Regions from separate parts of the Paenibacillus sp. J22FR83 genome, predicted to be linked through region 2. Evidence: a T-box and tRNA genes for the amino acid it is inferred to sense, from the RefSeq annotation. Region 2 holds a T-box; the other holds one or more tRNA genes.

Region 1 (6,596 bases), on a different contig from region 2:
TCTATGTTCCAAGGAGATAACGTTACTTTGCGTGCTGGCTCGTTGCCCTTGCTCTACACGCTCCCCAGCCCGCAGCCCTTGCTCTACACTCTCATGAGTCCGCTGCACCTTCTCTAATCCCTCCCCTTCCTTCAACACGTGATGTACTTCTTTTCCACTCTCCTTTAGCACCTGAAATCGATCCTCCAATTCCTTTCTCCAAAACAACCTACGATGCTTCTCGCGCATTCTGCGCAACCACTGACTACTATTTGTCTGCATGTAATAAAGCCCCCTTTTCAAAATAAATACGCAAAAAAGCACAAACGAACAGCAGATCAATCTGCAAGCTCGAGTGTGCTTCACTCAGGTATTTATATTTACTTTTTGTTACATTTATTTACAGTATAGAGGGCACATTTCAAATATGCAACTGTTTTTTCTTGTTCTTGATTTTGACTTTTCTCGCATGCTCTATTTCTTTCTCGGTCTTATGTACACAATAGCAAAAAAGCCAGCACTTGTGGCACAAGTACTAGCTTTTTTATCAAAATTTACGTTTGCTTGGTCCGTCCGTCGATTGGCTGTCGGGCCACTCCTCTTGAGAGCGGCGAGTGCGGTAAAAGTACCAGCTATCGTTCAATAATCGAATTTGTCTGCGGTTTTTGTTCTGGAAGGCACGCATTAATTGATTACAAAGCCATTGTGGCATATGCCCATCCCCTTCTTCGCCATGTACTTATAGCATATGAAGAATGAGGGTATTGGGTGCAGGTCCTTTTATTTAGAGCTCAAATTCCTCTTCGTACCACTGTTCAAGCTGAGCTTGCAGCGCACGAATTTCAGTCAATAACGAGATTAGCGGGTACGATTTCTCTTGGATACCTGCGAAGGATTGCTCAAGTCGATTAATGTAGTCTAAGCCTTGAATCAAAGGGTATGTCGTACCGATCAATTCCAAGTCGTCACACTCCGCAATTACGCGTGGAAGCTGAGGGACATGGTCAGCCGTTAATTTCTCTAATTCTTTGTGTAAACGTTGGTTCAAAGCTGTTAATTGGTAGGAATAGGAGGAAGGCATTTCGACGAATTCCAGTTGTTGGTCAAGCTTTAATATCGCATAGCGCATTTGTGGCATGAGAGGGTTCAAATCCTTTCTGTAATAGAGCATTCGTTCTTCTTTTCTACTTGACAGTATAGCCGTACATACGGTACAAATTCAAGTAAGAACTTGTCATTCGACGTATTTGAGGTTGGTCATTCAAAGTGCTAATGACTTGTCATTGGGAGTGTTCGTAGATGGAGGATCAAGAGCTGCAGCAATGGATTGAGCAAATTTCGATGGATTCGTTTGGTAGACCCTTTGTTCACCAGGCACGTTTTAACCGGAGATTGCGATCGACGGGGGGACGTTATTTTATGAAATCACATGATATTGAGATCAGTTGGAGCCAGTGGGAGACTTATGGGCGGGATGAAATTGAGAAAATCATCAAGCATGAGCTCTGCCATTATCATTTGCATATATTGAAGCGGGGTTATCAGCATCGGGATCAGGATTTCAAAACCTTGCTAGCCCAAGTGGGAGGTACTCGTTATTGCCAATCCTTACCACGCCCTCGGGCGAAACAAGCCTATAAATATAGATTAGAGTGCGTAAATTGCAAGACGGAGTATTATCGGAAACGTAAAATGGATGTGCGTAAATTTGCTTGTGGAAATTGCAGGGGAAAATTGAAATCGTATACGCTTGACTTAACAGCTCCTTCATAATAAAATAAAACTTGTTCATTCCCTGATAGCTCAGTTGGTAGAGCACTCGACTGTTAATCGAGTTGTCACAGGTTCGAGTCCTGTTCGGGGAGCCATACATGGAGAGATACCCAAGTGGCTATAAGGGGACCCTCTGCTAAGGGGTTAGACTGCGTAAGTGGTGCGAGGGTTCGAATCCCTCTCTCTCCGTCACGAAATAAGTTCAATGGCATTCATGCCGTTGGGCTTATTTTTTTTCGTTCTAAGCTCACCCAATCCTAACAAATTTCTAATATCTGTTAAACGTTTGTCCACTATAGTGTATAAAAAAGTGTTAATAATGGGGGAACTATGAGTGACTAAATTATTCTCGATCCGTATGCGTCTTATCTTTTTGCTATTAATACCTTCTCTGTTTTATTTAGGTACAAGCGTATATCTTCTACAGGTAAACGACTCCAATACGGACACATTGACTTCCTCCTTGTATGAGACGACAGAGAAAAGTGTGTCCCTTATTTTGAATGCGGACCGGGATATGTATCAAGCGATGAACGCTTATCAGTTATTGGTAGCTGGCACCTTGACTGCAGAGGAGAGGGCGAACCAGCAGCAGGTGCTTAAAGACAATATTGAACAAACCAATACAAGGGTCGGACAGGCGGTTGCTATTTTAAAATCAAAGGAATTACTGGGAAGTGCACATGCAGAGAAGCAAGTGACGATTGAGCAAAGTGCATCCAGTTTCCAAACTTCTTTCGATCAATGGGTTAAAGAAGCAAATGCGGTTGTTCAAGCGGGAAGTGCTGGCAAAGGCGTTCTGAATGAAGCTAAACTGATGGCCACCTTTGAGAAGGGGCGTGAAGGGCTGAATGTGATAGGTGAAATTCTAGACACGCATGCGAAGCAGAGTATTGATGATATTAAGCAGGAAAATACGGAAACAGCCAAAGGTGTTTATGTCGGCGTTGCGTTCGTCGTCGTTATTCTACTAGGATCTGGCGGATTCGTGATATGGAGAATTATGTCGGTGATTCGTAGGATTATGACCATTACCAGTGAGGTTGCTACGGGAGATTTGCGTCACGAGCCACAACTGAGGTATGCGAAGGATGAACTGGGACAAATTTCAGAATCGGTCGATCATATGGTTGACAAAATGAGAAGCCTAATCGGCACGATTGCACATAATACCCAATTTGTACACGATGCCTCCGTGGAGCTGTCGGACAGCTCCAAAGAGTCTGCTCACGCTGCAGAGCATGTAGCTTCGAACATTCAAGAAATGACGCAGGAAGTGGAAGTGCAAGCAAGAAGCAGTGAAGAGACGAGCCGAGCGATCGAGGAAATGGCGATTGGGATTCAACGCGTCGCAGAGAACTCAAGTGTTATGGCGGATCACTCCTCATTAACCTCTCAGCACGCAACACTCGGCAATGAACTACTTTCGAAGTTGCAGCATCAAATTGTGAATATATTGAGTTCGGTTGAACAGTTGTCAATGACCGTTCTCTCGTTAACGCGTAAGTCTGATGAGATAGGTCAGATTGCATCGAGCATCACGAGCTTTGCCAACCAGACCAATCTCTTGTCGCTGAATGCGTCTATTGAGGCGGCTAGAGCAGGCGAGCATGGTAAAGGATTTAATGTCGTTGCTCAAGAAATTCGCAAATTGGCTTCACAATCCATCGAATCTGCCGACGGAATTAATCAGTTAATTTACGAGACGCGAGTCGAGATTGATAGCGTATCCCAATCGATGAATGCAACGAAGCAGGAAGCAAGTGCAGGCTCACAAATGATGCAGGAAGTGAACCAAAGCTTTGAAACGATTATGCAATCTGTGACACATATCGTCTCGCAGATTCATGAGACGTCAGCCATCACGGAGCAAATGTCGGCCAGCTCCGAAGAAATATCGGCTACGATGGATCAGTCAGCGTCAAGCTCATCTCACATTCTGATGAGATCTCAGACGGTGGCAGCAGCAACGGAGGAGCAGCTTGCCATGATGCAGAATATTGCTGCTGCGTCGGAACAACTGAAGTCGGTTGTGGATACATTGAACGAATCGGTAACTTATTTTAAACTGAAATAGTAGGGATGGTAACGGGGTTCTCATGGTCCATGTAACGTGGTTATGAGGACTCCTAAGCTATGAAATGGAAGATGAGTTTTTCCAAGAATTAGGCTTGTCAAAGATTCTAGAATCCTTTATAATAACACTTATCGTCCTTAACGGGCTGAGTTGTTCAATGACGATGTTATGGCCCGTTGGTCAAGTGGTTAAGACACCTCCCTTTCACGGAGGTAACAGGGGTTCGAGTCCCCTACGGGTCATTGTTTTATCTCTCATGCGGTCGTGGTGGAACGGCAGACACACCATCTTGAGGGGGTGGCGCTCACAAGGCGTGAGGGTTCAAATCCCTCCGACCGCATCCCAGTTTTATTAAAGGAAACCCTTACTATTAAGGGTTTTTTCTTTTTGTCTTGCGTATAAGTCAAATCACATTGGGTGCTAATTATCCCAACGAATAGGCGCATATGGCAGCGTGTTGACCGTGTTTGCAGGAAAGCTGGCTATGCAATAGCCCCCAAAAAATTGATCATTGAAATGAAATCGCGCTGCGCTTACGTTTGAATCCAGATACAAGACTGGAGGAGGAACAGGAATGTCGCGCAATTTGGCCACGATAGTTGGGCAGGTCTCGCAGGCGACGAGGCGGATGCCAATGGCGGAATGGAACTGGAGCGAAGGAGTCGCGCTATATGGTCTGGTTTCGTTATGGAAGGAAACGAAGGACAATTCATTGCTGCAGTATTTGAAAACGTGGATTGACGATCAATTAAAGCAAGGCCGCGTGTTTGAAACCGTGAATGCGACGGCGCCGTGCTTTTCGCTGATTGAGCTGTATGTTGCTTCGGGTGAAACACATTACGCGGATATCATCAAGTCGAGAACCGATTTCCTGCTGCACCGCGCGGAACGGCTTTCGAACGGAGCGTTCGAGCATACGCTCGTGGAAACGAGCTTCGGCGGACAGATGTGGGTTGACACGCTGTTTATGGCTGGACTCTTTTTGGTCAAGGCAGGGCTGCTGTTCGAGAATCGCCAGGCGGTAGACGAGGGACTCAACCAATATTTCCTACATGTACGTTATTTACAGCAGGAGAACGGCCTGTATTATCACGGTTGGGATGAGCGTAAAAACGGTCCGATCGGCTGCTTATGGGCGCGGGGCAATGCGTGGGCGGCAATCGTGTCAGCGGAGCTGCTTGTTCTGCTTCCGGAAACGGAGCCAGCACGGGGCGCAATTAAGGACATTTTGGCGCAGCAACTGGCAGGCTTATCGCAATATCAGGATATATCTGGTTTGTGGACGACGGTGATCGACGATCCGAACACGTATTTGGAAACGTCCGCTGCAGCTGGTATTGCCTATGCAGTGAAGCAAGGAATTCGCTTCGGAAACGTGGATGAAGCCTATGCTCAGATGGCAGATCGTGCAGCGCGTGCCGCACTTTCACACGTGGACTGGGAAGGTGTATTGCGCGGAGTGTCAGCCGGAACGGGCGTGCAGAAGCACGCTGGCGAATACCACGTCATAGCGCAGCACAGGGTGGAAGGCTACGGTCAAGGCTTGCTGTTAATGCTGCTGTCAGCGATGCTGAAGGAAAGCGGCTGAGCTCCGAAACCTACACAAATCCCATACACAACAAGAGCCTGGGTTTCCTGGGTTCTTTCATGTGTATAGCGCCAGATATCCCTATGTTTACCGCCAAACTGCTAGTTCCGAAAAGATGACGATGCTGATGAAAGCGTTCTTTTGCTATAATAAAGCCGAACAGACCCATCCAATCGGAAACAAGAGTGGTGATAAGCTGATGAACCTTGTACGCAAATTATTTCGACAACGACAAATCGCCTTGCTTTTGCTTCTTTCTATCGTGCCGGTGCTCGGTTTCGGGACGTTCAGCTATTACACAAGTCTTCGCCTGATTGAAGCGGAAGTGAAACGGACGTCTGAAGTAGCGATCGCTCAGATGAAGGAGCAGGTGGATCAATTACTTCGGCAAATCGAAGAAGTGACAGGGCAGTTCTCGCTACAGGCGGGAATGCTTCAATTCGTCAAAACCCAAGAAATCCCATTGCTCGGCACGTTGCAGGCAGTCAATGACATCAGGCGTGACCTGGCTAATTTCTCAGCTTCGATCCATGCGGTCGATTCTGTATATCTCTATCATCACAAGCAGCAGCTCGTGCTGACGTCGAACTTGTTATTTGACCTGGGAAATTTTCTTGATACCTCATGGTTGCCGAACTTGCGGCAAGCTGCGGTGGAACGTAAATCGAAGCTGTGGATTACACCACGCGCAATGGATCGTGATCCGGGCAAAGGCTCGGAAGCGCTCACCTATGTGCTTCCGTTGCCATATTTCTACGAGGAGCCTGATGCAGCACTCATCGTTAACGTCAAAACACGCATCATCGCTGACATGATCCGCTCTTTTCCATTTGATAGCCGGGGCGGTTTACTCGTATTTTCGCCGGAGGGGCAGACGATTGTTCAGGCCGGCCAACTAAGGCTAGAGAAACCAGACGCGATTGGCAACTTGCTTGCCAGTGGCGATGGGGTGGAAGGCAGCCGGCCGGTCAAACTGGAAACAGAGGTCGGAGCGATGTACGTGACGACCGAACGCTCTGCTGCATATGGCTTCCTCTATGCCATGCTGATTCCCGCGGATGCGGCGTCGCGCAACGCGCAGTTACTCAAGATTTGGATTATTGTCGCGACAGTGACGCTATCAATGCTTTCGCTGTTTGTCGCGTATTTCAACGTTCGACGATTCCAAAGTGGCTTGCG
Region 2 (6,596 bases):
GAATGGACGAGCTAGAGGATGTAGTGGATAAGGTTGAATTCGTGCTGAACACGACGTCAGCAGGCATGCATCCTAATGTGGACGAACTCCCTTTACAGCTTCACCTGCTTCGTCCGCACCACCTCGTTAGTGATCTTATTTATAATCCGCGAATCACGAGATTTCTTCGTGAAGCAGAAGCGGTAGGAGCTCGGATTCATGGCGGGCTCGGTATGTTTATTTATCAAGGCGCGTATGCCTTCGAATATTGGACGGGGACCCCTGCGCCGGTTGCGGCGATGAGACAGGTGGTAGAACAGTCATTAACTGAATAAGAATGAATAGAGGGACATCCATGTTATCAGGCAAACAAAAAAGATATTTGCGCTCTTTGGCGCACCATGTAGATCCAATTTTTCAAGTAGGAAAAGGTGGCGTGAACGAGCATTTGATTCGTCACATCAATGAAGCCATTGAAGTTCGTGAATTGATCAAGATTACGGTTCTGAACAACAGTGGAGAAGATCGTCAAGAGGTCGGAGCTGAATTATCCGAGAAGTCTGGCGCAGAACTTGTTCAGGTGATCGGGAAAATCGTAGTGCTGTACAAAGAATCGCGTGACAATAAGAAGATTGAACTGCCGCGCTAATGAGGTGGACGTATGCTTGTCGGAATTATGGGAGGCACGTTCGATCCCATTCATACCGGTCATTTGATTGCAGCTGAACGTGCAAGGGTGGAAGGGGGCTTGGACGAGGTTTGGCTAATGCCAGCCAACGTCCCGCCGCATAAGCCTAATGCCCCAAAAGGAACGAGCCAGCAGCGTTGGGAGATGGTTTGCCTTGCTGCAGAAGGCAATCCTTTTTTTCGTCCTGTCGATATCGAAATTAACAAAGGCGGCGTATCCTATAGTATCGATACGATCGAGCTGTTAATGTCGCAATATCCGGACATCGCGTTCTCTTATATTATTGGCGCGGATATGGTTCAGTATTTGCCGCAGTGGCATCGTATTGATGACATCGTGCGGCATATTCATTTTATTGGATTAGCCAGACCTGGTTATGAACTGGACCTGGGGCAACTTCCCGAACATATACGAAACCGAGTGAAGCTTGTTCCGATGCCCCTCGTTGAAATTTCATCGACAGCTATTCGGGCGTTGAGACAGAAGCGGGACCCAGTTAGATATCTGGTTCCAGATAAGGTTGGGCATTTCATGGAGGTGAATAGCTTATATGAATCGTGAGGCTCTTATGGCAGCTGTGAAGGAGCAAATGCCCGAGAAGCGTTGGCAGCATACCCTTGGCGTGATGGCAACGAGCGTTATGTTGGCAGAGCGATTTGGCGGGGATGCGGTCAAAGCGGATATTGCAGCGATTTTGCACGACTATTGCAAGTATTGGCCTACCCATGAGCAAGCTAAGATTATTCGTGAGAATGATTTACCACAAGATTTGTTAGCCTTTGACAAAGAGCTATGGCATTCGCACGCAGGTGCATTCATTGCTCAGTCGCAATTCGGAATTGATGATGAAGAAATATTAGATGCGATTCGGTATCATACGTCTGGTCGAGAAGGGATGACCCTGCTCGACAAAATTGTTTGCCTAGCGGACTATATGGAGCCAGGACGTGATTTCCCAGGAGTTGAACATATTCGTGAACTGGCGAAGACGAGTCTTGAACGTGCATTAATTGCCGGATTTGACTCCACGATCAACTTCTTGATTTCCAAAGGAAAGCGCATTTATCCATTAACGATTGGCACTCGAAATGACTTATTAGAACAGATACAACAGACAACTTAATGACATGGAGGATGATTGCATGAGTAAAAACCCAGAAGAAATACTAGCATTCGTTGTTGAGGCAGCGGAAGACAAGAAAGCGGCAGATATTGTTACCCTGAATTTAAAAGGTGTATCCTTAATCGCTGATTATTTCGTGATTTGTCACGGGAATTCGGAAACACAAGTTCAAGCGATTGCGGGCGAGGCTCGTAAAAAAGCCCATGAACATGGTGTTCATATTAGAGGCTATGAAGGTATCGATACAGCAAGATGGGTGCTGCTTGATTTAGGGGATGTAGTTCTCCACGTTTTCCATCGTGATGACCGTGAATACTATAACATCGAAAGACTTTGGTCCGATGCTAAAGTTGTGGAGCGCGTATGAGAATGGAAGCAGGATCCCTTGTTACCCTCGAGGTAGCAAGGGAAGTTCCACCAAACGGCTTTTTTCTAACCGATGGTACGCAAGATTTTCTGTTGCCGTATGCGGAAATCGTAGGGAATCGCATCAGTCCTGGAGATCAAGTGGAAGTGTTCTTATTCCATGATACCTTGGATCGGATGATGGCTACTATGAGGAAACCTCTGTTGACCATGGGTCATGTGGGGCTTCTAGAAGTCGTTGATATTCATCCGCGTTTCGGTTATTTCCTAGAGATGGGGCTAGGGCGGCATTTGCTATTACCTTACCGACATGTACCTGAATTAGACGAGCTTCGACCTCAGGTTGGGGACAAAGTATTCGCAACGCTTGCTCATGATCGCCAGGGCCGATTAATCGCGAAGTTAGCGCTTGAAGACGACTTGGCTCCTCTTTGTGTTCGAGCTCCTTCGAGTTGGACGAACAAATGGGTGAAAGCAAGGGTGTATCGTCCTCTTCAAATGGGGACTTTCGTCATTTGTGATGCTGGTGTGCTGGGCTATGGCATCATCGGGCTTATTATCCCACAAGAGCGGACTCGCTTGCTTCGCGTAGGTGAGGAAGTGGATGTGAGGATTGCGTTCGTACGTGAAGAAGATGGACGAGTTAACCTATCCATGAGACTTCCCAAAGAAAAAGGCCGCGACGAAGATGCGGAACGCATACTAGAAGTGCTGCGTGGACGTCCAGGGAATGCGATGCCATTTTCGGATAAAACACAGGCTGATATTATTAAAGATAAATTCGGGCTCAGTAAGGGAGCCTTCAAACGTGCGCTAGGCAAACTAATGAAAGATGGGCTTGTCTATCAGGAAGCGGACTGGACCTATCTGAAGCAAGAGGAGACGCAAGGCTGAGATGAGTTACGAAAAATTCGCCTACACGTACGATCGCTTGATGAACAGCATGCCGTATGCCGATTGGCTTCGATTCGTGAAGGAAAGTTTCCAACGGTTTGGTATAAAGCCTGCAACGCTCGTTGATTTAGGCTGTGGGACTGGCAATTTATCCATTCCATTGGCTGCAAAAGGCATACAGGTAACGGGTATTGATCTATCCGAGGACATGCTTGCTGTCGCTGAGCAGAAGTACAGCGAACAACCTAGTCAACTTCGCTGTGGCGGCATCCGTTGGATTCAGCAGGATATACGCGAGTGGGAGCTTGGCGAGGAAGTTGATGTTGCGATCTCTTTCTGTGACAGCCTTAATTATTTGTTAGAGGAAGAGGACATCGTGGACGCTTTCCGCCAAACATGGGCAGGACTTAAGCCCGGTGGATTATTCCTATTTGATGTACATACGCCTCAGCAATTGTTCGCTTACGCAGAATCGCAGCCTTTTTTTCTCAATGAAGACGATGTGGCTTATATCTGGACAAGCGAGTTAGATGAGGAACGCGTTCAGATTGAACATGATTTAACGATCTTTGTCAAAGACAGCGGAACAAGCGAAACTTTCCGTCGCATTGATGAGCAGCATGAACAAAGAGCGTATCCCTTGCAGTGGCTGGAACAGATGCTGATCGAAGCAGGTTTCCGTGAAGTGCATCAAGCAGCAGACTTTACTTGGGAGCAGCCAACAGCGAAGACCGAGCGAGCTTTCTTTATTGCAAAAAAATAATACCGACGGAATCGTCATCAGCTTGACAGTGCGGCATTATTTTACATATAATCAAAGCTAATCAGTTGTATGGAAAGCTTAGATGAGGAATAGTACCTTGAACAGCATCTTTCAGAGAGTCGGAGCTAGGGTGTGAGCCGACAGATGTTCGTCTTGAGAACTCGCCTCGGAGCTAGAAGGTGAACCGCCTGATCCTGGATCAGATGCGCTAGCTGGATCGTCTCACCCGCGTTAAGGGGCAGAGTGAACACAGGTGAAGAACGCCTTGTGTTAACTAGGGTGGTACCACGGGAATTATACCTCTCGTCCCTAGCGATATCCGCTAGCGATGTGAGGTTTTTTTGTGCGTATAGGCATACATGAGCAGAGAGTAATTTAAGGAGGCATATAAGCTATGACACAGGAATTGAAAGAAACGAAAGAACAACAGGGCTATAATCCGCAAGCGATTGAACCAAAATGGCAGGCGTATTGGGATGCGAAGAAAACATTTAAGGTGTTGGAAAATTCGGATAAGCCGAAATTCTATGCGCTAGATATGTTTCCGTACCCTTCAGGTGCAGGCTTGCATGTAGGACATCCAGAAGGCTACACAGCGACAGATATCGTTTCTCGTTTTAAGCGGATGAGAGGCTTTAACGTCCTTCACCCGATGGGGTGGGATGCGTTCGGTCTTCCTGCAGAACAATACGCCTTAGACACAGGGAATGACCCTCGCGAGTTTACGAAGAAAAACATCGATACATTCCGTCGTCAAATTAAGTCCCTTGGATTCTCTTACGATTGGGATCGTGAGATCTCCACAACGGATCCGGAGTACTACAAATGGACACAATGGATTTTCATCCAACTGTACAATAAAGGTCTTGCTTATGTTGATGAAGTACCTGTTAACTGGTGCCCAGCGCTTGGTACTGTACTTGCGAACGAGGAAGTCATTGATGGATTAAGCGAACGTGGTAACCACCCGGTTATTCGGAAACCGATGCGTCAGTGGATTTTGAAAATTACGGAGTATGCAGAGCGTTTGCTTGAGGATCTGGAGGAGCTTGATTGGTCCGAGAGTATTAAGGATATGCAGCGTAACTGGATTGGTAAATCCACAGGAGCCGAAGTTCAATTTGCAATTGAAGGTCATTCGGACAAAAGCTTAACTGTGTTCACAACACGTCCAGATACGCTTTTCGGAGCGACGTACTGCGTGTTGGCACCCGAGCATGAGCTAGTCGCTCAGATTACAACAGAAGCGCAAGCTACTGCGATTAAAGAATATCAAGAGAAAGCTTCACGTAAAAGTGACTTGGAGCGTACAGACTTGGCGAAAGACAAATCAGGCGTGTTCACAGGGGCTTATGCAATCAATCCCGTTAATGACACGAAAGTGCCAATTTGGATCGCTGATTATGTTCTTGGCGGTTACGGCACAGGAGCGATTATGGCGGTTCCAGGTCACGATCAACGTGACTGGGAGTTTGCGAAGCAATTTGCTCTGCCAATTATCGAAGTTGTTCAAGGCGGAGATGTGGAGAAGGAAGCTTATGCTGGCGATGGCAAGCATGTGAACTCTGGTCCGATCGATGGCTTAAACATTGAGCAAGGTATCAATCACATGATCACTTGGTTGGAGCAAAATGGCAAGGGCCGCGGCAAAGTAACGTATCGTTTGAGAGACTGGTTGTTCAGCCGTCAACGTTACTGGGGTGAGCCGATTCCGATTCTACACCTTGAAGATGGCACAATGAAGCCAGTTCCAGTGGATCAACTGCCATTATTGCTTCCGGAAGTGGATGAAATTAAACCGTCCGGTACAGGTGAGTCACCGCTTGCTAACGTTTCTGAATGGGTGAACACAATCGATCCAGAAACAGGTATGAAAGCTCGTCGTGAGACGAATACGATGCCGCAATGGGCAGGAAGCTGCTGGTATTACCTACGTTTCATCGATCCGAAGAATGATCAAGCATTCTGCTCAGATGAGCTGCAAAAACAATGGCTTCCGGTTGATCTGTATATTGGTGGAGCGGAGCATGCGGTTCTTCACTTGCTGTATGCGCGTTTCTGGCATAAAGTGCTTTATGATCTTGGTTTTGTTCACACCAAAGAGCCGTTCCATAAGCTTGTTAACCAAGGGATGATTCTTGGCGAAAACATGGAGAAAATGAGTAAATCACGCGGCAATGTCGTGAATCCAGATGATATCGTGAATGATCAAGGTGCGGATACGCTTCGTATTTATGAAATGTTCATGGGGCCACTAGAAGCTACAAAACCGTGGAACACAACAGGTGTAGATGGCATTAACCGTTTCTTGAATCGTGTATGGCGTTTGTTCGTTGATGACAACGGCCAGCTTCATACGAAAATTAGCGGGGATGAGACGCTAGGCAGTGATGCATTCAAGCGTACTTGGCACCGTTCGATCAAGAAAATTACGGAAGATTTCGAGGCACTTCGCTTCAATACAGCGATTAGCCAAATGATGATTTTTGTCAATGAAGCTTATAAAACAGAACGTTTGCCACTCGAAGCGATGAAAAATTTTGTACAGGTGCTTTCACCACTTGCACCTCACTTGGCTGAAGAGCTTTGGGAGAAATTAGGCGGAGTGGAATCTATCACGTACGAACCATGGCCAGCTTATGACGAAGCATGGACGGTAGATAACGAAGTTGAAATCGTTGTACAGATCAATGGCAAAATCGTTGACCGCATCATGATCTCCAAAGATACAGATGAAGCAGCGATGGAGAAATTGGCTTTCGAACTCGACAAAGTCAAAGAAG

What was found. A T-box is a leader RNA that pairs with one kind of tRNA and senses whether it is charged. The one in region 2 lies ahead of leuS (leucine--tRNA ligase), so its partner is inferred to be a tRNA-Leu.
Region 1: it encodes a tRNA-Leu, which carries the amino acid that the T-box ahead of leuS (leucine--tRNA ligase) is inferred to sense. The anticodon was not compared.

What each region holds. Positions count from the first base shown of each region.
Region 1 covers NZ_JCAUAM010000002.1:111,934-118,529, reverse strand. Annotated here, with positions in the region: gene AC58PV_RS04105 (hypothetical protein) at 1-261, opposite strand, end outside; gene cmpA (cortex morphogenetic protein CmpA) at 527-691, opposite strand; gene AC58PV_RS04095 (hydrolase/acyltransferase) at 764-1,117, opposite strand; gene AC58PV_RS04090 (SprT family protein) at 1,279-1,752, shown strand; tRNA gene AC58PV_RS04085 (tRNA-Asn) at 1,772-1,847, shown strand; tRNA gene AC58PV_RS04080 (tRNA-Ser) at 1,853-1,941, shown strand; gene AC58PV_RS04075 (methyl-accepting chemotaxis protein) at 2,087-3,829, shown strand; tRNA gene AC58PV_RS04070 (tRNA-Glu) at 4,000-4,071, shown strand; tRNA gene AC58PV_RS04065 (tRNA-Leu) at 4,088-4,169, shown strand; gene AC58PV_RS04060 (glycoside hydrolase family 88/105 protein) at 4,404-5,417, shown strand; gene AC58PV_RS04055 (helix-turn-helix transcriptional regulator) at 5,545-6,596, shown strand, end outside.
Region 2 covers NZ_JCAUAM010000011.1:271,362-277,957, reverse strand. Annotated here, with positions in the region: gene aroE (shikimate dehydrogenase) at 1-314, shown strand, start outside; gene yhbY (ribosome assembly RNA-binding protein YhbY) at 335-628, shown strand; gene nadD (nicotinate-nucleotide adenylyltransferase) at 641-1,228, shown strand; gene yqeK (bis(5'-nucleosyl)-tetraphosphatase (symmetrical) YqeK) at 1,218-1,790, shown strand; gene rsfS (ribosome silencing factor) at 1,810-2,157, shown strand; gene AC58PV_RS21125 (CvfB family protein) at 2,154-3,050, shown strand; gene AC58PV_RS21120 (class I SAM-dependent DNA methyltransferase) at 3,052-3,813, shown strand; T-box leader at 3,884-4,127, shown strand; gene leuS (leucine--tRNA ligase) at 4,208-6,596, shown strand, end outside.